2 regions of the Microbacterium sp. NPDC012755 genome follow, and region 2 is predicted to be linked to the other one. Evidence: riboswitches for the same ligand, from Rfam matches in the RefSeq annotation. Region 2 holds a riboswitch; the other holds the start of a gene.
What was found. Region 2 has a riboswitch for thiamine pyrophosphate ahead of thiM (hydroxyethylthiazole kinase). Riboswitches for the same ligand answer to the same signal wherever they lie in the genome.
Positions count from the first base shown of each region.

Region 1: another riboswitch for thiamine pyrophosphate. It lies ahead of ACFY5A_RS03185 (ECF transporter S component); the one in region 2 lies ahead of thiM (hydroxyethylthiazole kinase).

Region 1 is NZ_JBIBCT010000001.1:664,872-680,128, reverse strand. It holds partial or broken gene ACFY5A_RS03210 (ATP-binding cassette domain-containing protein) at 1,283-1,840, opposite strand; gene ACFY5A_RS03205 (enoyl-CoA hydratase/isomerase family protein) at 1,951-3,012, shown strand; gene ACFY5A_RS03200 (ABC transporter ATP-binding protein) at 3,203-4,930, shown strand; gene ACFY5A_RS03195 (ABC transporter ATP-binding protein) at 4,981-7,182, shown strand; gene ACFY5A_RS03190 (D-alanyl-D-alanine carboxypeptidase) at 7,276-8,826, opposite strand; TPP riboswitch at 8,909-9,020, shown strand; gene ACFY5A_RS03185 (ECF transporter S component) at 9,011-9,658, shown strand; gene ACFY5A_RS03180 (ABC transporter ATP-binding protein) at 9,655-11,115, shown strand; gene ACFY5A_RS03175 (energy-coupling factor transporter transmembrane protein EcfT) at 11,112-11,915, shown strand; gene ACFY5A_RS03170 (phosphotransferase) at 11,917-12,642, opposite strand; gene ACFY5A_RS03165 (DUF488 domain-containing protein) at 12,639-13,010, opposite strand; gene ACFY5A_RS03160 (SDR family NAD(P)-dependent oxidoreductase) at 13,141-13,902, shown strand; gene ACFY5A_RS03155 (NAD(P)-dependent oxidoreductase) at 13,999-14,829, shown strand; gene ACFY5A_RS03150 (sulfite exporter TauE/SafE family protein) at 15,017-15,257, opposite strand, start outside.
Region 2 is NZ_JBIBCT010000002.1:267,235-282,491, forward strand. It holds gene pheT (phenylalanine--tRNA ligase subunit beta) at 1-84, shown strand, start outside; gene ACFY5A_RS18460 (DUF402 domain-containing protein) at 122-838, shown strand; gene ACFY5A_RS18465 (NAD-dependent epimerase/dehydratase family protein) at 921-1,886, shown strand; TPP riboswitch at 1,910-2,004, shown strand; gene thiM (hydroxyethylthiazole kinase) at 1,994-2,842, shown strand; gene ACFY5A_RS18475 (bifunctional hydroxymethylpyrimidine kinase/phosphomethylpyrimidine kinase) at 2,839-4,977, shown strand; gene argC (N-acetyl-gamma-glutamyl-phosphate reductase) at 5,199-6,251, shown strand; gene argJ (bifunctional glutamate N-acetyltransferase/amino-acid acetyltransferase ArgJ) at 6,248-7,405, shown strand; gene argB (acetylglutamate kinase) at 7,402-8,319, shown strand; gene ACFY5A_RS18495 (acetylornithine transaminase) at 8,316-9,527, shown strand; gene argF (ornithine carbamoyltransferase) at 9,524-10,459, shown strand; gene argH (argininosuccinate lyase) at 10,459-11,889, shown strand; gene ACFY5A_RS18510 (DUF1349 domain-containing protein) at 11,911-12,507, opposite strand; gene ACFY5A_RS18515 (SatD family protein) at 12,568-13,212, shown strand; gene ACFY5A_RS18520 (hypothetical protein) at 13,209-14,021, shown strand; gene tyrS (tyrosine--tRNA ligase) at 14,050-15,257, shown strand, end outside.

The DNA.
Region 1 (15,257 bases), on a different contig from region 2:
CATCGCCCGTGGGCGCCTCGGCGAAGGGGTAGTCCTTCGGCTCATCCTCGTAGTAGGCGCGAGCCGCGGCGGCGAGCATCGACGAGACGGCTGCCGCCCGAGGGTCGGCATCCTCTTCGCTCGCGGTTTCCGACGCCTCGGATTCCGTGTCGCCCACAGTCTCCGACGCTTCGTCGCCCGTCGTCTCCGACGCTTCGGACTCCGTTGCTTCGGTGTCGGATGACTCGGACTCGGACTCGGACTCGGACTCGGACTCGGACGACTCGGATTCGGATGCTGCGGTCGTGTCCTCCGAGGAGTCGAGGCCCTCGAAGACCTCGAGGCCGGAGTGCTCGGCGTCCTCACCGGCATCGTGCGGCTCGGTGGCCGTCTCGCCGGTGTCGGCCGACGCGGTGCCGAACAGGATCTCGTCGAACGAGGGTCCTCCGGCGACGTCTGCAGCGGGTGCCTCTTCGGTCTCGGTCGACTCGGCGACCTCGCCCTCCGCCTCTGCGGAGCCGGTGTCAGCGTCGTCGTCTGTCGCGTCGTCGGCCGCATCGGCCGTGTCCTCGGCATCCGCTGCGTCTGCGGCGTACCCGAGCTCAGCGGCCGCGTGATCGACATCTGCCGCGGCATCCTCGGCGTCCGCTGCGGCGTCTACCGCGTCGGAGGCGGCATCGGCCGCATCCTCCGCAGAGGGGGCCTCGGCGATCGCCGCTCCCGCGCCGGCGGTCAGCACGGCGGCGGCCAGCGGGTCTCCGGGAACGGACTCGGCTTCCAGCGGCAGCACGTCCACGGCGGCGGGCGCGTCATCGAGGGGGGCTTCGTCGGTGGACTCCTCCTCGACGGGGGTCTCCTCGACGGAGGCTTCCTCGACCGGGGCTTCCTCGGCGGCGTCGTCCGCGGCCGACGCGGGCGCCTCGGGGAGCACGAGCTGCGAGGCGACGGCCTCGGCGTGCGGCGCGAGCTTGCCTCCGCGCACGAGCTCGATGAACACGTCCTCCAGCGTCGGTCCTCGCTGCACGAGGGTGCTCAGCGCGACGCCGGCGGCCGCTGCGACCGATCCGACGGTCTTGGCGTCTCCGCCGCGCACGGTGAGACCCGAGCGCAGCACCTCGACCTCGAACCCTGCGGCGGCGAGGGCGGAGGTGAGCGCGGCGCGATCCGCGGCATCCACCACCACCGAACCGGCTGCGGGGTCGGCGAGGCTCTCGATGCCGCTGGACAGGACCAGCCGGCCCTTCGACAGCACGAGCACGTGATCGGCGACCTGCTCGACCTCGCTCAGCACGTGCGAGGAGACGAGGACGGTGCGCCCCTCATCGGCCAGACGGCGCATTAGCAGGCGCATCCAGCGGATGCCCTCGGGGTCGAGGCCGTTGGCCGGCTCGTCGAAGACGAGGGTTCCGGCGTCGCCGAGCAGGGCGTGCGCGACGCTGAGGCGCTGCCGCATCCCAAGGGAGAAGCTGCCGATGCGGCCCTCGCCCTCACCGTCGAGGCCCACGAGCGCGAGCACCTCGTCGACACGGGAGAGGGGGATGCCGTTGGCCTTCGCGGCGATGGTCAGCTGCCTGGCCGCCGTGCGCCGAGGGCGGTAGACCGTCTCCTCGAGCACCGAGCCGATCGTGCGCAACGGGGTGCGCAGGTCTGCATAGGGCACGCCGCCGATCGTGGCCGTACCGCTGGTCGGGCGCACCTGGCCGAGCAGGATGCGCAGCGAGGTCGTCTTGCCGGCTCCGTTCGGGCCGAGGAAAGCGGTCACGACACCGGGCTCGACCCGAGCGGAGAAGTCGGACACCGCCGTCACATCGTTGAAACGCTTCGTGACGCGCGTGAACTCGAGCACCTGTCCGTCGGGCATCCGCGACCTCTCCTTGCATGGGCAGTTCTGTCTATCCTGCCGGAAAAGCCGCAGGATCGCGCATTTCCCGGTGAAAAGGCCGCCTCGGAAACGGGAGTAGCCTGGCTCTCGTGACCGATCCCACCGTTGCTCCGCGCGTTCTCGTCCGCACCGAAGGAGCCCTCGGGCGGCTCACACTCAACCGCCCTGAGGCGATCAACGCCCTCGACCACGACATGATCGTGCAGCTGACAGCGGCCCTCGACGCCTGGCGCGACGACACCGATGTGCAGATCGTCGTCCTGGACGGCGAAGGCGAGCGGGGCCTGTGCGCCGGCGGGGACGTCCGTGCGCTGCACGCGCAGATCGTCGCGGGGAGGGCGGAGGAGACCGCGCAGTTCTTCCGGGCCGAGTACGCCCTGAACGCGATGATCGCCGAGTACCCCAAGCCGGTCGTGGCGATCGCCGACGGCATCACGATGGGCGGCGGCATCGGCCTCGCCGGTCACGCGGCGATCCGCATCGTCACCGAGCGCTCGACTCTGGCGATGCCAGAGACTCGCATCGGATTCACTCCCGATGTCGGCGGCACCTGGCTGCTCGGGCGCGCCCCCGGCCGCTTCGGGGAGTACTTCGGCCTCACCGGCGGCACCATGAACGCCGCGGATGCCGTCTACCTCGGCTTCGCCGACCACTTCGTGCCCTCCGACCGGCTGGAGGCGCTGCGCGAGGCCCTGGCCTACCGTGCCGATCCGACCGGGCCGGCGGAGATCGTGCTGCTCTTCGACGAGACGCCAGAGCCGTCCGTCCTGCCTGCATCGCGCGAGTGGATCGACGAGGCGTTCTCCGCACCGACGGTCGCCGAGATCGTCGAGCGTCTGAAGGCGCAGGGCACTGCGGATGCCGCAGCGATCGCCGACCTGCTGGAGGGCCTCGCCCCGACCGGTCTCGCCGTCACGCTCGATGCGGTCCGCGAGGCCAGGGACCTTCCTGGTCTGCGCGCGGCGCTGGAGGGCGAGTACCGCAGGGTGCTGTGGTTCGTGAACGAGCACCCCGACCTCGTGGAGGGCATCCGCGCGCAGCTGGTCGACAAGGACCGCAACCCGAAGTGGAACCCGCCGACCATCGCCGAACTGGCACCGGATGCCGGAGCCGACGCGCGGGCGTACGTGCCGGAGCACCCCCTGTTCTGAATCGGTCCTGTTGTTCTCCCGAGTGCACAAACCGCAGACCGCAGCGAAATAAGGTTCGCTGTGAGCGAAGGTCCCCCCTCAGGGGGATGCGAATGTCCGTGGCACGTGACAATCTGTGATGCGGCTGATTGTCGGTCGGCATCCGCCAGCCGAGAAATCCGCTGTTCCAACCCCTCAAGGAAGTCCGCCTGTGCTGGGAAAAATCCTCGTCCGCTATCTCTCCCGATATCGATGGTTGCTCGTCGGCGTCCTGGTGTTCCAGTTCGCCAGCGCCCTCGCGTCGCTGTACCTGCCGAACCTGAACAAGGACCTCATCGACCAGGGCGTCGCCCAGGGTGACACCGCGTACATCTGGCGCACCGGCCTGTTCATGCTCGTCGTCTCGCTCGGCCAGATCGTCGCGTCCGTCATCGCGACCTACTTCGCCGCCAGGGCCGCCATGGGGGCCGGCCGTGACATCCGCGCCGACGTCTTCGCCAAGGTGAGCGGATTCTCCGAGCGCGAGGTCTCGCAGTTCGGCGCCGGCTCACTGATCACCCGCAACACGAACGACGTGCAGCAGGTCCAGATGCTCGCCATGATGGGCGCGACGATGTTCGTCACCGCGCCTCTGCTCGCCATCGGCGGCATCATCATGGCCGTCGTGACGAACGCCAGCCTGAGCTGGCTGATCGCCGTCTCCGTCCCGGTCATGCTGATCATCGCCCTCCTGATCATCAGCCGCATGGTGCCGCTGTTCCGGAGCATGCAGAAGAAGATCGACAACGTCAACCGCATCATGCGCGAGCAGCTCACCGGCGTCCGCGTCGTGCGCGCCTTCGTGCGCGAGGAGATCGAAGAAGAGCGCTTCCGCGGCGCGAACACCGACATCATGGTGGTCGGCCGCAAGATCGGCTCGCTCTTCGTGCTCCTGTTCCCGCTGTTCATGCTCGTGCTCAACGTCACGGTCGTCGCGGTGATCTGGTTCGGCGGCATCGAGGTCAACTCGGGCACCGTCGAGATCGGCACGCTCTTCGCGTTCATGCAGTACATCGGCCAGATCATGATGGGCGTCATCATGTCGAGCTTCATGGCGATGATGATCCCGCGCGCCGCCGTCTCGGCCGAGCGCGTCGGCGAGGTCCTCGACTCGACGTCGAGCATGACGCGCCCCGAGCACGGCGTCAGCGACTTCCCCGTCCCCGGAGCCGTGGCCTTCGACGCCGTCGAGTTCACCTACCCCGGTGCGGAGTCGCCTGTCCTGCACGGCATCAGCTTCGCCGCGGAACCGGGGGAGACCGTCGCGATCGTCGGATCCACCGGTGCGGGCAAGACGACGCTCGTCTCCCTGATCCCTCGGCTCTTCGACGTCACCGGAGGCGCCGCCTTCGTGGGCGGGACCGACGTGCGTGAAGCCGACGTCGACGCGCTGTGGCAGAGCATCGGCCTGGTGCCCCAGCGCCCGTTCCTCTTCACGGGCACCGTGGCGTCGAACCTTCGCTACGGTCGTGAGGACGCGACCGATGAAGAACTCTGGCATGCGCTGGAGATCGCACAGGGGCGCGACTTCGTGGAGGAGATGCCCGATGGGCTGAACTCGCGCATCGCCCAGGGCGGCACGAACGTCTCGGGCGGTCAGCGCCAGCGTCTCGCCATCGCACGTGCGATCGTGCACCAGCCGCAGATCCTCGTCTTCGACGACTCGTTCTCGGCGCTCGATCTCACCACAGACGCCCGCCTGAGACAGGCGCTGTGGCGGGAGCTCCCGCACGTCACGAAGATCGTCGTCGCGCAGCGCGTCTCGACGATCACGGATGCCGATCGCATCGTCGTCCTTGAAGGAGGAACCATGGTCGGCGTGGGCACCCACGAGGAGCTGCTCGAGACCAACGACACGTACCGCGAGATCGTCGAGTCGCAGCTGGGGGTGGACGCATGAGCGCGCAGAACCCGTCGACTCCCGAGAAGCCGCAGAGCCGTCGGGAGCGCATGGCGGCGGCCAAGGCCGCCGCGACCGTCGAGCCCGAGCTCACCGAGGAGGAGAAGTACGAGGCCGAGCTCGCCGAGCAGGCCCGTCAGAACTCGGGGGACTGGGACAGCGTCGCGCCCGGCAAGGCCGACAACTTCGGACCGAGCTTCAAGCGGATGATCGGGCTCCTCAAGCCCTCCGCCGTCTGGTTCGTGTTCGTGTCGGTTCTCGGCGCCATCGGCGTCTTCCTCTCCGTGGCGGCCCCGAAGGTCCTCGCCGAGGCGACCAACCTCGTCTACGCGGGCTTCTTCTCCAACGAACTGGGACGCAAGACCGACACGTTCCCCGGGTTCCCCGTCGGGACACCGAAGAGCGAGGTCGTGGAGCAGCTGCGCCAGTTCGGCCAGGACGACTTCGCCAACCAGGTCGCCGCGATGCGCGACTTCAAGGTCGGCGACGGCATCGACTTCGAGGCCATGCGCTGGATCATCCTCGCGGTGCTGGCGATCTACGTGCTCGCCGCGCTCCTCAGCTGGATCCAGGGTTACGTCATCAACGTCATCATGGTGCGCACCATGTGGCGCCTGCGCGAAGACGTCGAGGCGAAGATCAACCGTCTGCCCCTGTCGTACTTCGACAAGGTGCAGCGCGGTGAGCTGATCTCGCGGGTCACCAACGACATCGACAACATCACGCAGACCATGCAGCAGTCGCTGTCCGGCGCCCTCACCTCGGTGCTCACGGTGGTCGGCGTGCTGATCATGATGTTCTCGATCTCGTGGCAGCTCGCGCTCGTCGCCCTGATCGCGCTCCCGCTGATGGGCGTCATCTTCGGCGTCATCGGCCCGCGTTCGCAGAAGGCCTTCGGCCAGCAGTGGCGCAAGGTCGGACGCCTGAACGCCCGCGTCGAGGAGGCCTTCTCCGGCCACGCGCTGGTCAAGGTCTTCGGACGCGAGCAGGATGCTCTCGACAAGTTCCAGGTCGAGAACGAGGAGCTGTTCCAGTCGGCGTTCAAGGCGCAGTTCCTCTCGGGCATCATCATGCCCGCGATGACCTTCGTCGGCAGCCTCAGCTACGCCGCCCTCGCGGTGCTGGGTGGCCTCATGGTCGCCAACGGCCAGCTGCGCCTCGGCGACGTGCAGGCGTTCATCCAGTACTCGCAGCAGTTCTCCCAGCCGCTGGCAGAGCTCGGCGGCATGGCGGCGGTCGTGCAGTCGGGAACCGCATCCGCGGAGCGCGTCTTCCAGCTGCTCGACGAAGACGAGCAGGAGCCGGATGCCGCCGACGCCCCCACGGTCGTCGACGGCAAGGGCGTCATCGAGTTCGAGAACGTCGCGTTCTCCTACTCGGAGGACCGTCCGCTCATTACCGACCTGTCGTTCCAGGTCGAGCCAGGGCAGACCGTCGCGATCGTCGGCCCGACCGGCGCGGGAAAGACCACGCTGGTCAACCTGATCATGCGGTTCTACGAGCTCAGCGGCGGACGCATCCTGCTCGACGGGCAGGACATCGCGGACATGACCCGCGACGACCTGCGCTCGCGCACCGGAATGGTGCTGCAGGATCCGTGGCTGTTCGCCGGGAGCATCCGCGAGAACATCCGCTACGGCCGCTCCACGGCGACCGACGACGAGGTGCTCGCCGCCGCGAAGGCGACATACGTCGACCGGTTCGTGCACGCTCTCCCCGAGGGCTACGACACGGTCCTCGATGAGGACGCGTCGAACGTCTCGGCCGGCGAGCGCCAGCTCATCACCATCGCCAGGGCGTTCGTCGCGCAGCCGTCGATCCTCATCCTCGATGAGGCGACGTCGGCGGTCGACACCCGCACCGAGCTGCTGCTGCAGCACGCGATGGCGGCGCTCCGAGAAGGACGCACGTCCTTCGTCATCGCGCACCGCCTGTCGACCATCCGTGACGCCGACCTCATCCTCGTGATGGAGCACGGCGACATCGTGGAGAAGGGCACGCACGACGAGCTCATTGCCGCGCAGGGCGCCTACTGGCGTCTGTACCAGTCGCAGTTCGAGCAGGCCGCGGCCGACATCGACGCCGAGGCGGCGCTCACCGGAACGACCCCCGTGGTCGTCACCGGCGACGCCGAGGCCGAGGCGGATGCCGCGCGCGTCGGCGCCTCGGTCGGCGCGCAGAGTCCGGCAGCGGAGGTCGCCTCGGCGGAGTCGCTCATCGAGCGATCGGACTCCGGCGACAACAGGGCCTGAGTTCACCGCGAAAGCCCCGCCCCGGTCACTCGGGGCGGGGCTTTCGCGTGCGACCTGGGGCCGTGCGCCCTGGGCCTGTGTGCCTGGCTCCGACTAGCGCTTGTCGGAGGTCAGACCGAAGAGCTCCAGGGGGTGGGTGAGACGCCACCAGGCACTGGGCCCCTCGAGCTTCTTCTTCAGAGTGAGCGTCGTCGTCGCCGTGTCGAGGGGGCCGGCGACGGTCAACGTGCCGACCTCGGCGCCCGCCTTGCTCTTCTCGCCCAGGTCGAACTCGGGCGTCGCCTCCGCCGCGGCGGCGTCCCACAGCACGACCTCGGCGTCGGCATCCGTCACGATCTCGGTGGACGCACCCCACAGGGTGTCCACCTCTCCGACGACGGTTCCCTTCGCCACCGCGGGGGTCTCGGCCTGCAGCGCGTCCTCGACCTGCGAGAACAGGGATCGCGTCGACGCGAGACGCATGTCGTCATCGGCCTGCGTGAGCACCGAGGCGTAGAGATGCACGGTCGTGCCGTCGACGACCACGTCCTTCGCGGTGAGCAGATTCCAGCTCTCGTGAAGGGTGCCGGTCTTGATGCCGACCACACCGGAGTCCGACAGCATCCCGTTCGTGTTCTTCACGAGTCCGGCGCCCGGCAACTCGACCGAGGGCGTGCCGACGATCCCCGCGAACACGGGGTTCTGCATCGCCCGCTCCGCCACGGCGATCAGCGCCTCGGGGGTCGCCGTGTTGCGCTCGTCGAATCCGGAGGGCGAGAGGATCGTGATGCCCTGGATGCCGCGATCTCTGAGCCAGGTCGCCGCGGCGTCGGCGAAGGCCTTGTCCGAGCCCCAGATCTCCTTCGCGAGGCGGTCGATGTAGTTGTTCGCCGAGCCGAGCAGGATGCCCTGCAGCATCTGGAACTCCGTCAGGGAACCCCCGACGGGCACGTCGAGCGCCGACTGGTCGCTGCGCTTGTACGCGAGATACGACTGACTGTCGGCCTTGGTGAACGAGAAGGACGGGCCCTGCTCGCCGACGGCGAGCGGCATCTGATCCAGCACCATGAGCACGCTGACCACCTTGGTGATGCTGGCGATGACGGCCGGATCCGGCGACGAGGCGACCGTTCCGATGCCCTGGATGCCGACCGCCGCGCTGCCCTGCGTCGGCCACGTGATGGCCGCTGCCGGAGCGGCCGTCGCCTGGAACTCCGCCGTCTTCACGGTCGGCGCGACCTCGTGCAGCGGCCACAGCAGGGTCGTGCCCGCGTAGGAGGCGGCCAGTGCGGCGAGGATGCCGATCGGCACGAGCACGCCTGGACCCGCCGCGGCGGGGCGCAGCCGGGCGCCCGTCCAGAGCGCGGCCCCTGGTTCGCGCACCTGATCGCCGTCGAGCGTCGCCGTCGGGGAGTGGTCGGCGACGGATGCCGCATCCACCCAGGTGAGCGCGGTCGCCGCTCCGCCCTCGCTCGCCCACTGAGCGGCGGGGGCCTCTGCGTCCGCGACCAGCTGCTCCAGTTCGGAGTCGTGAGCCGCGGCATCCGGGATCGCTGGGACCCGGTCGAGCTCCGCGTCGATGGCCGACGTGTCCGCGTCTGCGGCGGCGTCGATCGGGGCATCGCCCAGGGGAGCGGTGGCCTCGGCGGAGTCAGGAGCGGTCACCTGCTTACGGTACCGAACTCTCCCGTGAGAACCGCGGTGCCGCAACAGGGGAGCGCGGAGTGTCGGCACTGGGTATGATCGAGAGCACAACCACGGGAGTCCGGCGAGCCGGGCTGAGAGGGAGCGAATCGCGCTTCGACCGTCGAACCTGATCCGGATCATGCCGGCGCAGGGAGGAGTTCAGATGAGTACGTCCACGCACCGGTCCGGCACCGAAGCGGCATCCACGGCCACAGGCCTGCGCAACGCCCAGCTCTGGCGGTGGCGCGTCGTCGACATCGTCGTGGCCAGCGTCGTCGCCGTCGCCTGCGCGGCGATCTTCCTGCTCTGGAACGTCGGATACGTGACCCCGAGCGGGGCCCTCGAGGCGCTGCTCCCCGGCGTCCAGGGACTGCTCGCCGGTCCGTGGCTGATCGCCGGCGTCCTCGGCGGGCTGATCGTCCGCAAACCCGGCGCCGCGCTCTACACCGAACTGGTCGCCGCGATCATCTCGGCGCTGATCGGCAACGCGTGGGGGCCGCTGACCATCGTCTCCGGACTCGTGCAGGGCATCGGCGCCGAGCTGATCTTCCTCGTGTTCCTGTACGGCGTCTGGCGTCTGCCCGTCGCGATGCTGGCCGGCGCCGGCGCGGGGCTCGCGTGCGGCATCAACGACCGCATCCTCTGGTACCCGGGGGCGGACACGCTCTTCACCGCCGTCTACATCTCCTCGACGACCATCTCCGGTGCGGTGATCGCCGGGCTCGGCGCCTGGCTGATCGCCCGCGGACTCGCCGCCACCGGCGCCCTGAGCCGGTTCGCGGCCGGCCGCGAGGTCACCGCACGAGTGTGATCGCCCGGGTGAACCCCGCCGCGCTCGATGCGCGCGGCTGGGGATGGCGCTACGCCACCCGGCTGCGCTGGGCCGTGCGCGAGGTCGAACTGCGAATCGAGCCGGGGGAGCGGGTGCTTCTGCTCGGCGCCTCCGGCTCGGGCAAGTCCACGCTGCTGCAGGGCTTCGGTGGCGTGCTCGGCGGCGCCGACGAGGGGGAGACGCACGGAGCGCTCCTCGTCGACGGCGTTCCCGCGACGGAGAGCCGGGGCCGCGTCGGGATGGTGCTGCAGGACCCCGACACGCAGACCATGCTCGCCAGGGTCGGCGACGACATCGCCTTCGGATGCGAGAACCTCGGCGTGCCCCGCGAGGAGATCTGGCCGCGGGTGCGCGAGGCGATGGATGCCGTCGAGCTCGACGTGCCCCTCGACCGCTCGACAGCGGCACTCTCGGGAGGGCAGAAGCAGCGGCTGGCGCTGGCGGGCGTGATCGCCATGCGCCCCGGAGCGATCCTGCTCGACGAGCCGACCGCCAACCTCGACCCCGAGGGGGTGCGGGATGTGCGGGATGCGGTCGCCGCCGCCCTCGACGCGACCGGGGCGACCCTCGTCGTGATCGAGCACCGCATCGACGTGTGGCTGCCCCTGGTCGACCGGGTCATCGTGCTCGGCGCGGAGCCCGAAGGCACCGTCGTCCTGGCAGACGGGACTCCCGACGAGGTGCTCGGCGCGCGCGGCGCCGAGCTCGCCGCCTCCGGGGTCTGGGTGCCCGGTCATCCGCCGGCCGTTCCCCCTCCGCCGGCGCACGGACCGGGTGAGCTCCTGCTGCGGGCGCACGCCCTGACTGTGGCGCGCAGCCGCGGCATCCCGGTCGCCGGTCCCTTCGACCTCGACGTGCACGCGGGGGAGGCGATCGGCATCACCGGCCCCAACGGGGCGGGCAAGTCGACCTTCGGGCTCACGCTCGCGGGTCTCATCCCAGCGGAGAGCGGGCGGGTCGTCGCCTCGGCGGCGCTGTCGTCGGGGTCGGGAGACGACCCCTTCCGCTGGACGTCCCGCGCGCTGCTCACCCGCATCGCGACGGTGCTGCAGACCCCCGAGCACCAGCTCCTCGCGAAGACCGTTCGGGAGGAGCTCGCCGTCGGCCCCCGCGCTCTGCGGCTGGACGAGGCGGAGATCGCCCGACGTGCCGACGAGCTGCTGGAGCGTCTGCGGCTGACCGCGCTCGCCGAGGCGAACCCGTACACGCTGTCCGGAGGGGAGAAGCGTCGTCTCACGGTGGCCGCCGCTCTCGCCACTCGCCCGCAGATGATCGTGCTCGACGAGCCGACGTTCGGGCAGGACGCCACGACCTGGGCCGAGCTCGTCGCGATCATCGCGGGCCTGAGAGACGACGGCGCCGCGATCGTCGCGATCAGCCACGATGAGGCCGTGCTGCGCGCTCTGCACGCCCGCAGGCTCGAGGTGGGCGCATGATCGACCCGCTCACCGCCCGCATCGAGCGCCGCGGTCCCATCGCTCCGCGCTCGGCGCTCGCCAAGCTCGCCGCGGCGCTGCTCATCGCGGTTCCGCTCATCCTCTCGATCGACGTGGTGTCGGCATCCGTCGCCCTGGTCCTGGAGATCCCGCTGCTGCTGCTCGCCGGCCTCGGCGCACGCGAGTTCTGGACCCGCACCGCGGTGCTCTGGATCGCGGCGCCGCTGAGCGCGGTCACGATCGCCCTGTACGGAGCGCAGAGCGGCGAGGTGCACTTCGAGTGGCTGCTGATGAGGGTGAGCGACGGATCGCTCGCGCTCGCCGCCGCCACCGCGGTGCGCGTGCTGGCGATCGGCCTGCCCTCCGTGGTGCTCTTCGTCACGGTCGATCCCACCGACCTCGCCGACGATCTGGCGCAGCGGCTCCGGCTGCCCGCGCGCTTCGTCGTCGGAGCCCTCGCCGGAATGCGGATGCTCGGACTCCTCGCCGACGACTGGCGGGCTCTCGCGCTCGCCAGGAGGGCGCGAGGCGTCGCCGATCAGGGTCGTATCCGCCGCACCCTCGGCATGGCGTTCGCGCTGTTCGTGCTCGCGATCCGCCGCGGCTCCTCGCTCGCCACGGCGATGGAGGCCAGGGGATTCGGGGGAACGGGTCCGCGGTCGTGGGCACGGGAATCGGTGTGGACTCGACGCGACACCGCGCTCCTGCTCGCGTGTGCGGTGATCCCGCTCGTCGCGATCGCCGCCGCCGTCGCGACCGGGTCCTGGAACTTCGTCATCGGCGCGGGCGGGGCGTCGTGACTCAGGTCCTGTTCCACAGCCGCCGGTAGTAGGCGAGCCGTTCCCGGTCGGGCTCCACGCCGTACGCCTCAACGAGGGTGTCGGTCCAGCCCGGGCCGGCGTTCCACTTCGTGCTCATCGCGGCGACGGCGATGTCCGCCCACCGGTCGGCGACTCCGATCGCGGCGAGGTCGACGTGCGCGACGGGGCGGCCCGCATCGTCCAGCAGCGTGTTGGGCATGCAGGCGTCGCCGTGGCACACCACGAGCCTGTCGACCGGAGGGGGCGTCCGCAGCTTCTCCGGCACGATCACACCGCGCGCGGCGGCGCCGCTGATGCGACCTGCGACGCTCCACTCCCACGGGCACTCGTCGACGGGAAGGCTCTCGTGCAGCATCCGGAGGCCCTCGCCGACCGCGCGCACGGCCCGTTCCGGATCGTCATGCCAGCGGGGATCCACGGCGCTGCGTGCATCGAGCGCCACCGTGACGAGCCACTCGTGCTCGGCATCCTGCCCCTGCTCGATCACCTCGGGGACGGTGATCCACCGGCGTGCCCAGCGCATCCGCTCGGCCTCGTCCCGCATGCTCGCCTCGGCGTCGTGCGGTCCCCACTTGATGTAGCGGCCGTCGTCGGTGCGGAAGGTCAGCCCGCCGATGCCGTTCACCCACACCGGTTCGAGACCTGCGCCGCCCGCGAGCTCGCGGACCCGTGCGGGCACGGGGAGATCGAGGGAGGGGATGCTCACGCATCCATCCTGCCCTGCGCCCGCAGCGCCTCCTCCAGCACGACGGCGTGGTTGTGCACCGGGTCGTGCGCCGCGTACACGAGGGTGACGACCGGATGCGGGCGCAGAGCGGCGGCGAGATCGCGCAGCGCCTCCGCCGACTCGTGCGCGAGCTGCGCGCGGTACCGGTCGGCGTAGACGTCCCACTCGTCGTCGGGAGCCGCGTGCCAGTCGCGGCGGAGGTCGGGACTCGGCGCGGCGTCCTTCGCCCACAGGTCGACGGCGGCGCGCTCCTTCGAGACGCCTCGGGGCCACAGCCGATCGACGAGCACGCGGAAGCCGTCGTCGGCCGAGGCGGTGTCGTAGGCTCGCTTGCGACGCAGTTCCATGCGTCCAGCACACACCACCCACGGTCGCTTCGGCAAGGACGCCGACGACGGATGCCGTGACACTACGAGTCACGTACACTGAGACCGCGTATCACCAGCGGTTGCAACGACGTTCGAAGGAGAACTCCAGATGCAGATCACCGGACAGGGCGCGCTCATCACGGGCGGAGCCTCGGGTCTCGGCCTCGCGACGGCACGGCGTCTCGCCGCGGCCGGCGCCCACGTCACCATCGTCGACCTCGCCTCCTCGAAGGGCGCGGAGCTGGCGGAGGAGCTCGGCGGGCTGTTCGTCGCGGCCGACGTCACGAGCGCCGATGAGGTGCAGGCCGCTGTCGCCGCCGCGCAGGCCGCTGCGCCGCTGCGCATCGTCGTGAACTGCGCGGGCATCGCTCCGCCGGCCAAGGTGCTCGACCGCGAGGGTAACCCCGCCGTCCTCGCCGACTTCGAACGGGTCGTCCGCATCAACCTCGTCGGCACGTTCAACGTGCTGTCGCAGGCATCCGCGGTCATCGCGAAGAACGAGCCCACCGAGTCCGGAGACCGCGGCGTGATCATCAACACCGCGAGCGTCGCCGCGTTCGACGGCCAGATCGGCCAGCCCGCCTACTCGGCGTCGAAGGGCGGCGTCCACGCGATGACCATCCCGGTCGCCCGCGAGCTCGCCCGCTACGGCATCCGCGTCTGCACCATCGCCCCCGGGATCATGGAGACCCCCATGCTGATGGGCCTGCCGCAGGCCGCGCAGGACTCGCTCGGCCAGCAGGTGCCGTTCCCCTCGCGGCTGGGCCGCCCCGACGAGTATGCCGCCCTCGCGCAGCAGATCATCGAGAACGGCTACCTCAACGGCGAGACGATCCGCCTCGACGGCGCGATCCGGATGGCGCCGAAGTAAACACCCCCAGAAGAGCTGTGCCGGTCGCCAAACCGGTCGACGTTCCTCCGGAACCTCGACCGGGTCTGCGACCGGAATCAGGAATCGAGGAGAGACATGAGCACACTGGCAGGAAAGACCATCCTGATGTCGGGCGGCAGCCGCGGCATCGGGCTCGCCATCGCGCTGAAGGCCGCGGCGGACGGCGCGAACATCGCGATGCTCGCGAAGACCGACACCCCGCACCCGAAGCTCGAGGGCACCGTGCACACGGCGGCGGAGCAGATCCGCGCCGCGGGCGGCCAGGCGCTGCCGATCGTCGGCGACGTGCGCGACGACGACGACATCACCGAGGCGGTGCTGAAGACCCAGGGCGAGTTCGGCGGCATCGACATCGTCATCAACAACGCCAGCGTCATCGACCTGTCGCGCTCGCTCGACCTGAGCGCCAAGAAGTACGACCTCATGCAGGACGTCAACGTGCGCGGCACGTTCATGCTGTCCCGTGCGGCGGTGCCCGTCCTGAAGGACGCCGCGAACCCCCACATCCTCTCCCTCTCGCCGCCCCTGAACCCGACGCCCAAGTGGCTCGGCGCGCACACCGGCTACACGCTCGCGAAGTTCGGCATGACGATGGTCACGCTCGGACTGGCCGCGGAGTTCGCCCGCGACGGCATCGCTGCGAACACGCTGTGGCCGCGCACGACCATCGCCACCGCCGCGGTGCAGAACCTGCTCGGCGGCGACAAGGTCATGGCCGCCAGCCGCACGGCCGACATCTACGCGGATGCCGCGTACGCGGTGCTGCTCAAGCCCGCGGCCGAGTACACCGGACAGACGCTCGTGGTCGAAGACGTGCTGGAGGCGGAGGGCATCACCGACTTCTCGGGATACGCCGCGGTCCCGGGCACCCCGGACGACCGTCTCTTCCCCGACATCTTCCTCTGAGCCTCGCGCGCGAGTGCGTGCGGGCGCGGACGCGCGTTTCTGGTGCTGAGGGGTCAGGAAAGGTTGGATGCAGGCCGCTGAACTCGACCGTATGTGACCCCTCAGTGCTCGCGCGTGCGGGGCGTGCGAGTGCGCGGCGCGTGCCGGGCGTGCGGGGGCGTGCGAGGCGCGTGCTCGAGCGGGCGCGCTAGAACAGCAGGTACACGGAGCCGACGACCGTCAGGAGGATCACGAGGCGGTCGAACAGCGCCTGCGGAATGCGCCGCGCGATGCGGAGTCCGACCAGCGCGCCGACCACGACCAGCGGCGCGAGGATCAGGTCCATCAGCAGCACGGATGGCGTGAAGAGTCCGAGACCCGCGAGGAACGGCACTTTCACGAGGTTCACGATCGCGAAGAACCACGCGGAGGTGCCGAGGAACACCTGC
Region 2 (15,257 bases):
CTGACCGCGGCGGAGGCCACGGAGGCCAAGCTCGCCGGTGTCGCGGTCGCGGCGGAACGGTTCGGCGCCGCGCTGCGCGACTGAGCCCGGTTCCGGTACGGCGCCGGGGTAGCGTGTCGGGATGAGCATCCTCCCGCACAGCACCCCGGCGGCCGTTCCCGAGGGCGTCCGCCCGCTCGGCGATGGTCCGTTCCTCGCGCCCGGAGAGCAGATCGACTGGCACTACCGGGCGCCCGGCTGGCAGCCGGGAGACCCCTCGACGATCAGCCCCATGCGCGTCGTGCGCGACGATGAGCGCGGGCTCGTGGCCTGGCTCGCCTCCGGCACGCTGCAGGAGGCTCAGGGGACGGTCACGGGCGAGCGCGTGCGCTCGATCCCGCTGGAGCGGCGCTGGCTCGACGGCCGCACGAGGATCGTCGAGGCATGGTGGGGCGGCGGCAGCCTGCGCATCGCTCCGGCCGGAGCACCCTGGTCGGTGTGCCTGTTCTGGACGCACGCGGATGACGGCGACTGGCGCTTCGACGGCTGGTACGTGAATCTGGAGAACGCCCATCTGCGCACCGACCGCGACACCTACTCCTCGGATCACATCCTCGACGTCTGGATCGCGGCGGACCGCACGGTTCATCTCAAGGACGAAGACGAGGTCGCCGCGGCGATCGTGCAGGGTCGCCTCACCCGCGAGCAGGCCGCGCAGATCGAGAGGCATGCGGATGCCGCGATCCAGTCCTTCCACGACGGCGACTGGCCCTTCGACCCGGAGTGGGTCGCGTGGCGCCCCGACCCGACGTGGACCCTCCCCGAGCTTCGCGGCCTGGAGGAGCTGCGGCGCCCTTGAGGTCGGCTCCGCTGCGGTGTCTGTGCTCTGCTCTGGGCGGAACGGGCTTCCGCGCGGAAGCGGATGCTGATGACATGGACGCATGACGACTGCTCTGATCCTCGGCGGAACCGGCTGGCTCTCCGGGCGCATCGCGCGACGGCTGATCGACGACGGCGTCGAGGTCACGTGCCTCGCCCGTGGCACACGCACGGGGCCGAGCGGGGCTGCTCTCGTGCGGGCGGACCGGGATGATCCCGACGCGTACGCGGAGGCGGCCGTGCGTGACTGGGACCGTGTGATCGACATCTCCTCCCGTGCCGACCATGTCGTCGCCGCCGTCGCGGCGCTCGGAGACAGAGCCGCACGCTGGACGTACGTCTCGTCGATGTCCGCCTACTCCGACGACGTCACGGTCGGCGCCGACGAGTCCGCTCCGCTGCACATCGCCGCGGAACCGGGGGATGAGTACGAGTACGGTCCGCAGAAGGTCGCCGCGGAGGACGCGGTTCGCACGCTCGCAGACCGGACGCTCATCGTGCGCCCCGGACTCATCGTCGGCGCGGGCGACCCCAGCGATCGCTTCGGATACTGGGCCGCGGCGTTCGACCGCGCGGGCGACGGCACGGTGCTGCTGCCACCGACCGAGGGGCGCACGACGCAGGTGATCGACGTCGATGACCTCGCGGCGTACGTGGCCGCCACGACGTCGACCGGTGCGGTGAACACGGTCGGCGACGAGCATGCGCTCGGCGAGGTGCTCGCACTGTTCCGCGCGGCGGCGGGGCACGACGGCGACACGGTGTCCGCCGAGGAGGAGTGGCTCGTGGAGCACGGTGTCGAGTACTGGATGGGGGAGCGCTCGCTGCCGCTGTGGCTGCCGGCGGAGATGACCGGTTTCATGACGCGCTCGAACGCCGCCTATCGTTCCGACGGCGGGACGCTGCGTCCGCTCGGGGACACCGTGGACGCGGTTCTCGCGGACGAACGAGCACGCGGCGTCGACCGCGAGCGGCGCGCGGGGCTCACCCGGGCCCAGGAGCTGGAGCTGCTCGCCGAGCTCGGGTGATCCGCGCTCTTCGCTAGACTGCGAGCAGTGACACGGGGTGCCGCATCCGCGGCTGAGAACAGACCCGTCGAACCTGATCTAGTTAGCACTAGCGAAGGGAATGTCGCATGAGCGATCTTCTGCGTCCTGCATCCGCCTCCGACCTCGTCTCCGAGGCCGCCACGCTGCTGGGGGTGCTGCGAGAGACGCCTCCTCTCACGCACTGCATCACCAACGCCGTCGTCACCGGGTTCACGGCCAACGTGCTCCTCGCCGTCGGCGCGGCCCCCGCGATGGTCGACATCGTCGGCGAGGCCGGGATGTTCGCCGGCGTCGCCTCCGGCCTGCTCGTGAATCTCGGCACGCCGAACCCCGAGCAGCGAGCGGCGAGCCTGGAGGCGGCGGCCGGAGCCGCGGCGTCCGGCACGCCCTGGGTGCTCGACCCCGTCGCCATCGGCGCGCTCCCGGTGCGCACGGCGCTGGCGCAGGAGCTCGTGGCGCTGCGCCCGACGGCTATCCGCGGCAACGCCTCGGAGATCCTGGCACTGGCCGGTCTCAGCGCAGGCGGTCGAGGGGTCGACGCCACCGACACCACGGATGCCGCCGCCGACGCCGCGGTCGCGCTCTCCTCGCGCTTCGGCAGCATCGTCGCGGTGTCGGGGCCGGTGGACCTGATCACCGACGGGGAGCGCGTGCTGCGGCTCGCGAACGGGCACGAGCTGCTCACCAGGGTCACGGGAGGCGGCTGCGCTCTCGGCGCCGTCATGGCTGCGTTCCTCGGGGCCGCACGGACCACGGGAGCCGATGCGCTCACGGCGGTCGCCTCGGCCAGCCTCGTCTACACGATCGCCGCCGAGCGCGCCGCTGCGGCATCCGCAGGCCCGGGCAGCTTCGCGGTCGCACTGCTCGATGCGCTCGCCGCCGTGCACCCTGACGATCTCGCCGGAGCGGCGCGCGTCGAGGGTGGCGCGCTGTGATCGCCGACCTCTCCCTGTACCTCGTCACCGATCCGGGGCTGTGCGGAGAACGCGGCGTCGTCGAGACCGTGCGGATGGCCGTCGACGGGGGAGTGCGCATCGTGCAGCTGCGCGACAAGCGGGCGACGGACGCCGAGACGACCGCGCAGCTCGTCGAGCTCTCCCGGGTGATCGACGGTCGAGCGCTCCTCGTCGTGAACGATCGTCTCGACGCCGCGCTCGCCGCTCGTACCGCGGGCGCCCGCGTCGACGGCGTGCACCTCGGACAGGGGGACTCCTCGGTGCTGCGCGCCCGTGCCGCACTCGGCCCCGACGCCCTCATCGGTCTCACCGCGAACAGCCCTGAGCACCTCGCCGCACTCGGAGAGCTGCCGGAGGGCACAGTGGACTACCTCGGCGTCGGCGTCATCCGACCGACCAGCACCAAGCCCGACCATCCGCCGGCACTCGGCATCGAGGGCTTCGCGGCGGTGGCTGCGGCCACTCCGCTGCCGTGCGTGGCGATCGGCGGCGTCGGCATCGACGACGCCGAGCCCCTGCGCGAGGCGGGCGCCGCCGGTCTCGCGGTCGTGTCGGCCCTGTGCGCCGCCGATGATCCGGCAGCGGCGGCGCGAGGATTCCTCCGCCGCTGGCGTGCAGCGGGGGTGCCGCGTGTGCTCAGCATCGCCGGCAGCGACCCGTCGGGAGGGGCGGGCATCCAGGCGGACCTGAAGTCGATCGCGGCGAACGGGGGATACGGCATGGCCGTCCTCACCGCTCTCACCGCGCAGAACACGCAGGGCGTCAGCGCCGTGCACGTGCCGCCGACGGAGTTCCTGCGCGCGCAGCTCGACGCGATCTCCGCCGACATCGTCGTGGACGCCGTGAAGATCGGCATGCTCGCCGACGCGGAGGTCATCGGCGCCGTGGCTGACTGGCTCGACCGGGTGCGCCCGCCGATCGTCGTGATCGATCCCGTCATGGTCGCCACCAGCGGGGACCGCCTGCTCGACGCGGCGGCCGAGCACGCGCTGCGCGGACTGCTGAGCCGTGCCGACGTCGTCACCCCCAATCTCACCGAGCTCGCCGTGCTCACCTCCCGTCGGATCACAGGTTGGGAGGAGGCACTCGCCGCGGCGGAGGAGCTGTCGGCCGAGATCGGCGCCCAGGTGCTCGTCAAGGGCGGGCACCTCACCGGTGCGGAGACCCCAGACGCGCTGATCGGCGCCGGGGTGCGGCGCGAGTTCTCCGGCGCCCGCATCGACACCCCGCACACGCACGGCACCGGCTGCTCGCTGTCCTCCGCGCTGGCTACGCTGCTCGCGCGGGGGGAGAGCCCGGCGGATGCCGTCGCCGGAGCGCGCACCTGGCTGCGGGAGGCGCTGCGTGAGAGCCATGCGCTCCGTGTCGGACGCGGACACGGCCCGGTGCACCACTTCGCAGGCCTCTGGTCCCGCGGTGGTCTCGACACCCGACCCACCCCCGGTGAGGTCCGCGCGGACTGGTGGGAGGGCATCTCCGGCATCCGTTCCGGCATCGACGAGCTCCCGTTCATCCGTGCCCTCGCCGACGGCACGCTGGATCGCGATGCCTTCGTGTTCTACCTCGCGCAGGACGCGCTGTACTTGCGGGAGTACGCCAGAGTGCTGGCGGAGGCGTCCCGCCTGGCGCCGTCGTCGGCGGAGCAGGCGTTCTGGGCGGAGTCCGCACACGGGGCGATCGTCGGGGAGCTCGAGCTGCACGCCTCCTGGCTGACCCCCGCGACGGGCGTCGGCCAGGAGACGTTCGCCGCCGCGCCCGCCCCGACCACGACGGCCTACCTCGATCACCTGCGCTCCGTCGCCTTCGGGGGCGACTATGCCGAGCTCATCGCGGCGATCCTGCCCTGCTTCTGGCTCTACACCGACCTCGGTCGGCGTCTGCACGCGGGGGAGTTCGGGGAGTACGCCCGCGATCCACGGCATCCGTACGCGTCCTGGCTCGCGACCTACGCCGACCCCGGTTTCGAAGCCGCGACGGAGACGGCGATCGCGTACGTGTCGCGGGCCGCGGCGGCATCGTCGCCCTCGCGCAGAGGGAGGATGCTCCGCGCCTTCGAGATCGCGAGCGCGCACGAGCTCGCCTTCTTCGCCGCGCCGATCCCGCAGGGCGTGTGACGCGCAGGATTTGCGGATGCCGCGGCGCTCGCGCTACTGTCGCGACATGTCTTCGGCCGCCACCGCTTCTCTGACGCTCGCTCCGAGCGTCATCGCTGTGCGCCGACGCCGCGGCGGCCGCCGACTCTAGGCGACCCCGCGCTCCTGCCTGTGCACGCACGGCGGTCGAGTGCCGGTGTCGCCGCTCAGGCCTCCGACCCTCCCACCGTTAAGGTAGAAGCATGACGTACTCCGTCGCCGTCTCCGGCGCATCCGGCTACGCAGGCGGCGAGATTCTGCGCCTCCTGGCCGCCCATCCCGACATCGAGATCCGCACCGTCACCGCGCACTCGAACGCAGGGCAGCCGCTGATCCAGCATCAGCCCCACCTGCGCTCGCTCGCCCATCTCACGCTGCAGGACACGACACCCGAGATCCTGGCAGGGCACGACATCGTGTTCCTCGCCCTGCCGCACGGGCAGTCTGGGCAGTACACCGACGCGCTCGGCTCGGTGCCGCTCGTGATCGACGCGGGCGCCGACCACCGGCTCACCTCGAAGGAGTCGTGGGACGCCTTCTACGGCGGCGACTTCCACGAGCCGTGGGCGTACGGTGTTCCCGAGCTGCCCGTCGGTGAGGGGAAGCAGCGGGCGAACCTGCGCGGCGCCACGCGCATCGCGGCACCGGGATGCAACGCCTCGACCGTGAGCCTCAGCCTGGCGCCCGGCGTCGCCGCGGGAGTGATCGATCCCGGAGACATCGTCTCCGTGCTCGCGGTCGGCCCCTCCGGCGCGGGCAAGAGCCTCAAGACGAACCTCCTCGGCAGCGAGATCCTCGGCACCGCCAACCCCTACGCGGTGGGCGGCACGCACCGCCACATCCCGGAGATCAGGCAGGCGCTCGCCGCAGCGTCCGGGGCAGAGGCCGACGGCATCCGCATCTCCTTCACGCCCGTGCTCGTCCCGATGTCGCGCGGCATCCTCGCCACCTCCACCGCTCCGATCGCCGAGGGCGTCACCGACGCGCAGATCCGCGACGCGTGGGAGAGCGCCTATGCGGGGGAGACCTTCGTCCAGCTGCTCCCCGAGGGGCAGTTCCCGCGCACGGCCGACGTGCTCGGGGCGAACACCGCGCTGATCGGACTCGCGATCGACCGCGCCGCGAACCGCGTCACGGTCGTCACCGCGGTCGACAACCTCGTCAAGGGCACCGCCGGTGCCGCCATCCAGTCCATGAACATCGCGCTCGGCTTCCCCGAAGACCGCGCCCTCTCCGTGAACGGAGTCGCACCGTGAGTGTCACCGCACCTGCAGGATTCGAGGCGGCCGGCGTCGCCGCAGGCCTCAAGAGCACGGGAAAGCCTGACGTCGCCGTGGTCGTCAACCGCGGCCCGCGCAAGGTCGGAGCGGCCGTCTTCACGAGCAACCGCGCCAAGGCCAACCCCATCATCTGGTCGCAGCAGGCCGTCGCCGACCGCGTCGTCGAGGCCGTCGTGCTGAACTCGGGCGGGGCGAACTGCTTCACCGGCAGCTTCGGCTTCCAGACCACGCACCAGACCGCCGAGAAGGCGGCCGAGCTCCTCGGCGTCAGTGCGGGGGATGTGCTCGTGTGCTCCACCGGACTCATCGGCACCGGTGACGAGGTCTTCCGCTCGAGGGTCCTCGCCGGCACCGCGCAGGCGATCGCCGAACTCTCCTCCGAGGGAGGGGACGCCGCCGCCCAGGCCATCATGACCACGGACACGGTCGCCAAGACCGCGGTGGTGAGCCGCGACGGCTGGACCATCGGCGGCATGGCGAAGGGCGCGGGGATGCTCGCCCCCGGTCTCGCCACCATGCTCGTCGTGCTCACCACGGATGCCGTCCTCGAACCGCTCGAGGCCGATGAGGCGCTGCGCCGGGCGACCGGTCAGACGTTCGACCGTCTCGACTCCGACGGCTGCATGTCGACCAACGACCAGGTGACGCTGCTCGCCAACGGGGCGTCCGAGGTGGCCCCCGACCTCGACGACTTCGCCGCCGCGCTCTCCGAGGTCTGCCAGGAGCTCGCCGTCAAGCTGCAGGGCGACGCCGAGGGGGCGAGCCACGACATCACGATCGAGGTGCAGCACGCGGCATCCGAGAAGGACGCCGTCGAGGTCGGGCGCTCCGTCGCCCGCAACAACCTCTTCAAGGCGGCGATCTTCGGCAACGACCCGAACTGGGGGCGCGTCCTCGCCGCGATCGGCACCACGGCCGCGCAGTTCGACCCCTACGACGTCGACGTGTGGATGAACGGCGTCCGCGTGTGCAGCGAGGGCGGCCCCGACCGTCCCCGCGATGAGGTCGACCTGACCCCTCGGGCCACCCACCTCGTCATCGACCTCAAGGTCGGCGAGGCCACGGCATCCATCCTCACGAACGATCTCACCCACGAGTACGTCCACGAGAACAGCGCCTACGCCTCATGACCGACATCCAGGACACCCCGGCCGAGATCGCCGCGGTCAAGGCCGAGACCCTCATCGAATCCCTCCCGTGGCTGAAGAAGTTCCGCGACCAGATCGTCGTCGTCAAGTACGGCGGCAACGCCATGGTCTCCGACGAGCTGCAGGAGGCGTTCGCCCAGGACATCGCGTACCTGCGTTACGTCGGCGTGCAGCCCGTCGTCGTGCACGGCGGGGGCCCGCAGATCTCGAACATGCTCGATCGTCTCGACATCCCGAGCGAGTTCAAGGGCGGCTACCGGGTCACCACCACCGAGGCGATCAGCGTCGTGCGGATGGTCCTCACCGGCCAGGTCAACCCGCAGCTGGTGTCGAAGATCAACTCCCACGGCCCGATCGCGACGGGTCTCAGCGGTGAGGACGCCGGTCTGTTCGGCGGGCGTCGTCGCGGCGTCATCATCGAGGGGGAGGAGGTCGATCTGGGTCGCGTGGGCGATGTCGTCGAGGTCGATCCGACCCCCGTGCTCGATCACCTGGCCGCGGGGCGAGTGCCGGTCGTGTCGTCGATCGCGCCCGATCTGGACCACCCCGGGCAGTCGCTCAACGTCAACGCGGATGCCGCCGCCGCCGCCCTCGCGGTGGCGCTCGGGGCGCGCAAGCTCGTCATCCTCACCGACGTGCCGGGGCTCTACGCCGACTGGCCCAACAGGGACTCCCTCGTCTCGCACCTCACATCGGACGCGCTCGTCGAGATGCTGCCGAGCCTGGAGTCCGGGATGATCCCGAAGATGAGGGCCTGCCTGGACGCGGTCGAGGGCGGCGTCGACGCCGCGGCGATCATCGACGGACGGGTGCCGCACTCGGTGCTCGTCGAACTCTTCACCAGCAAGGGAATCGGAACAGAAGTGGTCATGGGAAGCGCAGGGACGACGGCATGAGCAACTGGCAGGATGACGCGGCGAGCGATCTGGTCCTCAACGCGGGGCCCCGCCTCGCCATGCTCACGCGCGGCGAGGGCTCGTATCTGTGGGACTCCGAGGGCAAGCGCCTGCTGGACTTCCTCGCGGGCATCGCGGTGACCTCTCTCGGCCACGCGCACCCCGTGTTCGTCGAGGCCGTGTCCCGCCAGGCGGCGACCCTCGCTCACGTGTCGAACTACTTCGCCACGCCGTCGCAGCTCGCCCTCGCCGCACGCCTGAAGCGGCTCGCAGGTGCGGGCATCGACGGCCGCGTGTTCTTCTCGAACTCCGGCGCCGAGGCCAACGAGGCGGCCTTCAAGCTCGCCCGTCTGCACGGCGGAGCGGAGAAGCCGCGCATCATCGCACTGGAGAACGGCTTCCACGGGCGCACGATGGGCTCTCTCGCCATGACGGCGAAGGAGTCGATGCGCGCGCCGTTCGAGCCCATGCCCGGCGGCGTCGAGCACATCCCGGCGACGATCGAGGCGCTCGAGGCCGCGATCGACGACCGCGTCGCCGCGGTCATCGTCGAACCCATCCAGGGAGAGGCCGGGGTGGTCGAGCTGCCCGAGGGGTACCTCGCCGCAGCGCGCTCGCTCACCCTGAAGCACGGCGCGCTGCTCATCGTGGACGAGATCCAGACCGGCGCAGGGCGCACCGGAGCCTGGTTCGGCTTCAGCCACGAGGGCATCACGCCCGATGCGATCACCCTCGCGAAGGGGATCGGCGGCGGCTTCCCGATCGGCGCCCTCGTCACCTACGGGGCCGCGAGCGCGCTCTTCACACCCGGTTCGCACGGCTCGACGTTCGGCGGCAACCCGCTGGCGACCGCCGTGGCCGATGCCGTCCTCGCCGAGATCGAGGACGCGGGTCTCGTCGAGAACGCCGCGCTGCGGGGCGCTGAGCTGCGCGATCTCATCGAGGCCGTCGACTCCCCGCTGATCGAGGGCGTCCGCGGTCGCGGTCTCCTCATCGGCGTCGCGCTGACCGCTCCCGTCGCCGGCGCCGTGGTCGCCGCGGCCCAGGAGCGCGGTCTCATCGTGAACGCCGCCAACCCCGAGACCGTGCGCATCGCGCCGGCGCTCACCATCGGCGCCGCCGAGCTCGCCGAGTTCCGCGAGCTGTTCACGGCATCCCTCGCCGACGTCCAGGCATCCCTCACCGACTCCGGAAAGGCCCCCGCATGACCCGCCACCTGCTGCGTGACGACGACCTCACCCCCGCCGAGCAGGCGGAGATCCTCGATCTCGCGCTGGAGCTGAAGAAGGACCGCTGGGCGGACAAGAGCCTCGCCGGTCCGCAGACCGTCGCGGTGATCTTCGACAAGTCGTCCACCCGCACGCGCGTGTCCTTCGCGGTCGGCATCGCGGATCTCGGCGGCTCCCCGCTGATCATCTCGACGGCCAACAGCCAGCTCGGCGGCAAGGAGACCCCCTCCGACACCGCACGGGTGCTGGAGCGCCAGGTCGCGGCGATCGTCTGGCGCACCTACGCCCAGGCCGGTCTCGAGGAGATGGCGAACGGCACCCGCGTGCCGGTGGTCAACGCGCTCTCCGACGACTTCCACCCCTGCCAGCTGCTGGCCGACCTCCTCACGATCCGCGAGCACAAGGGCGAGCTGAAGGGTCTCACCCTCACGTTCTTCGGCGACGGGCAGAGCAACATGGCGCACTCCTACGCGCTCGCGTGCGTCACGGCGGGCATGCACGTGCGCATCGCCTCGCCGGCCGACTACGCGCCGCGCGCCGACGTCGTCGAGGCCGCCGACCGCCGTGCCGCCGAGACCGGCGGCTCGATCACGCTCTACACGGACCCGGTGGAGGCGGCGGCCGGCGCCGACGTGGTCGTCACCGACACGTGGGTGTCGATGGGCAAGGAGGAGGAGAAGCTCGCGCGCATCCGCGATCTCGGGGGCTACAAGGTGACGCCGGAGACGATGACGATCGCCGACTCCGAGGCGATCTTCATCCACTGCCTCCCCGCCGACCGCGGCTACGAGGTCGACTCCGAGGTCATCGACGGCCCGCAGAGCGTCGTGTGGGACGAGGCCGAGAACCGCCTGCACGCGCAGAAGGCGCTGCTGGTCTGGCTGCTCCGCAAGAACGGGGAGGCCGCCTGATGGGCGCGGACAAGAACGAGGGCACGAACGAGGGAGCCCTGTGGGGAGCTCGGTTCGCGAGCGGTCCCTCTCCCGAGCTCGTCGAGCTGAGCCGCTCGACGCACTTCGACTGGATCCTCGCGCCGTACGACATCGCCGGATCCCATGCGCATGCGACGGCCCTCGAGGCCGCAGGGTACCTCGAAGCCGATGAGGCGACGCGGATGCACGAGGGACTGGATGCCGTGGCCCGCAAGGTCGCGGACGGCTCGCTGCGGCCGCAGCCGACGGACGAGGACGTGCACGGCGCCCTGGAACAGGCCCTGATCGCCGAGCTCGGGCCCGAGCTGGGCGGACGCCTGCGAGCGGGTCGCAGCCGGAACGACCAGATCGCGACTCTCGTGCGCATGTACCTGATCGACCACGCCCGGGTGATCGCCCGTGACATCCTCCGCGTGATCGACGCGCTCGTCGCCCAGGCCGAGGCGCACCCCGATGCGATCCTCCCCGGTCGCACCCATCTGCAGCACGCGCAGCCCGTGCTCCTCGCCCACCACCTGCAGGCGCACGGCTGGCCTCTGGTGCGAGAGCTCGAGCGGCTCGTCGACTGGCGTCGCCGCGCCGGCGTCTCGCCGTACGGCGGCGGAGCGCTCGCGGGTTCGACCCTGGGCCTCGACCCGGCGCTCGTCGCGACGGAGCTCGGACTCGACCGTCCCGCCGAGAACTCCCTCGACGGCACCTCCGCGCGTGACGTGGTGGCGGAGTTCGCCTTCATCACGGCTATGACGGGCGTCGACCTGTCGCGCCTCGCCGAGGAGATCATCCTCTGGAACACGCGCGAGTTCGGGTTCGTCACGCTGCACGACGGCTACTCGACCGGGTCGAGCATCATGCCGCAGAAGAAGAACCCCGACATCGCCGAGCTGGCCAGAGGCAAGTCGGGCCGTTTGATCGGCAATCTCTCGGGTCTCATGGCGACCCTCAAGGGGCTGCCCCTGGCGTACAACCGCGACCTGCAGGAGGACAAGGAGCCGGTCTTCGACTCCGTGCAGACCCTGGAGGTCGTGCTGCCCGCGTTCGCCGGCATGGTCGCGACGCTGCAGTTCGACACGCTGCGGATGGCCGCGCTCGCCCCGCAGGGCTTCTCCCTCGCGACGGACGTCGCGGAGTGGCTGGTCAAGCGTCGCGTGCCCTTCCGTGACGCGCACGAGATCTCCGGTGCGCTCGTCCGCGCCTGCGAGGACCGGGGGATCGGCCTCGAAGACGCCTCCGATGAGCTGCTGCTCTCGGTGTCCGCACACCTGGCGCCCGAGGTGCGCGAGGTGCTGACGATCGAGGGATCCGTCGCCTCGCGCACGGGCGCCGGTGGCACCGCCCCCGTGCGCGTCGCGGAGCAGCGCGCCGAGCTCGTCGCACGGGCACAGGCAGCGGCGCACGCTCTCGGGCTGTAGTCCTGCCGCGGCGGATCCGGCTCAGTGCAGGGTCGCGTCCGCCGCGGAGCGCACCCAGCGCGTGAATCGCACGGTGAGTCCGGAGCGCATGGGGGCGGCGAGGAACGGACCGGCGGATGCCGCGGCGTCTCCGTCGAACGGCGCGACCCGCACCAGGCGCCAGTCGCCGTCGTCGGCGCGAGCCCGCACGATCACGGCATCCGGCCAGCGGCTCACGCGCACGGTGATCTCGCTTCCGTGCCAGTCGTCGACGTGGCCCACCGACCAGTCCGAGCCGACGTCGGTGACGACGGCGCCGAGTCCGAGATGGTCGTCGGCGTACTCGATCCCCGCCTTGATCCAGTGCTCGTCGTCGATCTTCACGAAGACACCGGCCTGGTCGAACTGACCGTCCCACGGGGCCTGGAACGACACGTCCATGGCCTCGCCGACGGCGAGGGGCGCGAGAAGCGCGTGCTCGCTGTCGTGCACGAAGCCGTAGGCGGTGCGTCGCCAGGCGTCGCTGCCCTCGACGGCCGTGACGTCGAGGTGGGGTTCGTCGGATGCGGCCGTCGACTGGGCGAAGGGGGCATGGGTCCATGAGCCGTCGGACCAGGGGATGATGTGCGATTCAGGCATATCCTCAAGATATAACTAAATAACGCATAAGTACAGAGTTATTCGTGATACGGTTATCGGATGGTCATCGCCGTACTCGCCGACATCGTCGGCTCCCGCAGGCTCGATGATCGCACGGCCGCGCAGCACGTGCTCGACCGGACGATCGCGCAGGTCGAGGCCGACCTCCCGCTGGCCGCGCAGCCGCTGACTCCCACGGTGGGAGACGAGCAGCAGGGCGTCTACAGCGACCTCGGAGACGCGCTGATCTCGCTCCTGATGATCCAGCTCCGGCTGCCGGACGGCATCGCGTTCCGGTTCGGGATCGGCGTGGGGGAGGTGCGTCCCGTCGCATCCGTGCACGGCGAGCTCGCAGACGGACCGGGGTGGTACGCCGCGCGCGCGGCGATCGAGACCGTGCACGCGAGGGAAGGCCGCGCCGTGCCGCGCACACGCACGTGGATTGTCGGAGCCCCCGGGCAGGATGAGGTCATGGAGACCACGATCGCGGCGTCCAACGCCTACCTCCTCGTCAGGGACGAACTGGTGGGCGCCATGAACGAGCGCGAACGGCGTCTGACCTACGGTCGCATCATCGGACGGTCGCAGCAGGAGCTCGCCGCCGAGGAGGGCATCTCCCAGCCGAGCATCTCGAAGGCGCTGCGCACCGCGGGAGCCGCCGCGATCGTCGAGGGACTGGCCGCGCTCAGAGGGGAGCTCGCATGATCGTCGCCGGATTCGTCCTGCTGGCCGTCGGCGCCGCCGACCTCGTGCGGCAGTTCGCGCCTCGCCGGTGGATCGGCTATCTCTCCGTGGTGGTGATCCTGCTCCTGCTCGGCAGCGTGAGCGACGCCCTGCTGCCGATGATCGCAGCGCTCGTCGTGGGCGCTCTGTGGGTGTGGTGCATGCCAGACGATCGACCGGCGCCCCTGGGATTCTGGCCTGCGGTCCTCCTCGGCGTCCTCAGTGTCGGCGCGGTGGTGTGGTGGGGAGCCCGCACCGACGCCGGTCTCATCGGCGGAGTCTGGAGTCTGCGCTCGCCGTTCGGCGACGTGTCCTTCGACCTGGCGGTGCTCACGCTGGGCGCCGGAGTCTTCCTGCTCGAATCCGCGAACCTCGTGGTGCGCGCCGCACTCGACGGCGAGCACACCTGGCGTCCGGCCGATCCGGTGGCGGTCGTCACCGCGCCGTCGGACTCGGCGACCCCCGTCGTGGAGGCCGAGTCGTCGGGCGCCGAGACGTCGGACGATGCGGCGGTGAAGAGCGCAGCGGCTCCTGCTGATCCGCGCGGCGGGTTCAAAGGCGGGCGGCTGATCGGACCGCTGGAGCGCACGCTCGTGATGATCCTCACCCTCGCATCGGCGTACCCGATCCTGGCGGCGATGCTCGCGGCGAAGGGCATCGTACGCTTCCCGGAGATCTCGCGCGACGGCGAGACCGGCGCCAGGGCGGAGTACTTCCTCGTCGGAAGCCTCGTCAGCTGGGTGATCGGGCTGGGAGCGGCGTTCCTCGTCTGGTGGGCCGCGCACAGCTGAGCGGTTCACCGCTGATAACCTTGATCGCGTGTCTGATCCCGCTCTGACGACTGCGGCGCCCGCGATCGATCCCACGTTCGACAACGTGTGGGACGAACTCGTGTGGCGTGGCCTCGTCCACGTGTCCACCGACCAGGAGGCGCTGCGCGCCCTGCTCGCGGGAGACCCCATCACGTACTACTGCGGGTTCGATCCGACCGCTCCGAGCCTGCACCTGGGCAACCTCGTGCAGCTGCTCACGCTGCGTCGCATCCAGCTCGCCGGCCACAAGCCCCTCGGCCTCGTCGGCGGCTCGACCGGCCTCATCGGAGATCCGCGACCGACCGCCGAGCGCACGCTGAACACGCGCGAGACCGTGGTCGAGTGGGTCGGGCGCCTGCGCACCCAGGTCGAGCGCTACCTCAGCTTCGAGGGCGACAACGCCGCACGCATCGTCAACAACCTCGACTGGACGGCGCCGATGTCGGCGATCGACTTCCTGCGCGAGATCGGCAAGCACTACCGCGTCGGCACCATGCTGAAGAAGGACGCGGTCGCCGCGCGCCTGAACTCCGACGCCGGCATCAGCTACACCGAGTTCAGCTACCAGATCCTGCAGGGGATGGACTTCCTGGAGCTCTTCCGCCAGTACGACTGCGTGCTGCAGACCGGCGGCAGCGACCAGTGGGGCAACCTCACCAGCGGAACCGACCTCATCCACCGCGTCGAGGGCGCTTCGGTGCACGCGATCGGCACCCCGCTGATCACGAACAGCGACGGCACGAAGTTCGGCAAGAGCGAGGGCAACGCGATCTGGCTGGATGCCGAGATGTGCAGCCCCTACCGGATGTACCAGTTCTGGCTCAGCACCGCGGATGCCGACGTCATCGACCGGCTGAAGGTCTTCACCTTCCTCAGCCGCGCCGAGATCGAGGAGTACGCGGCACTCGTGGAGTCCGAGCCGTTCCGCCGTGCGGCGCAGAAGCGTCTCGCGCTCGAGGTCGTCGCCACGGTTCACGGCATCGATTCCGCCGCCGCCGTGATCGCGGCATCCGAGGCGCTGTTCGGACAGGGCGACCTGACCGCTCTCGACGCCTCGACGCTGCGGACCGCGCTGGAGGAGCTGCCGAACGCCACCGTGCCTTCGGGGACTCCGGTGGTCGAGGCTCTCGTGACGACCGGTCTGGTGTCCAGTCTCAGCGAGGCCCGGCGTGCGATCACGCAGGGCGGGGTGTCGGTCGACGGCATCCGCGTCGA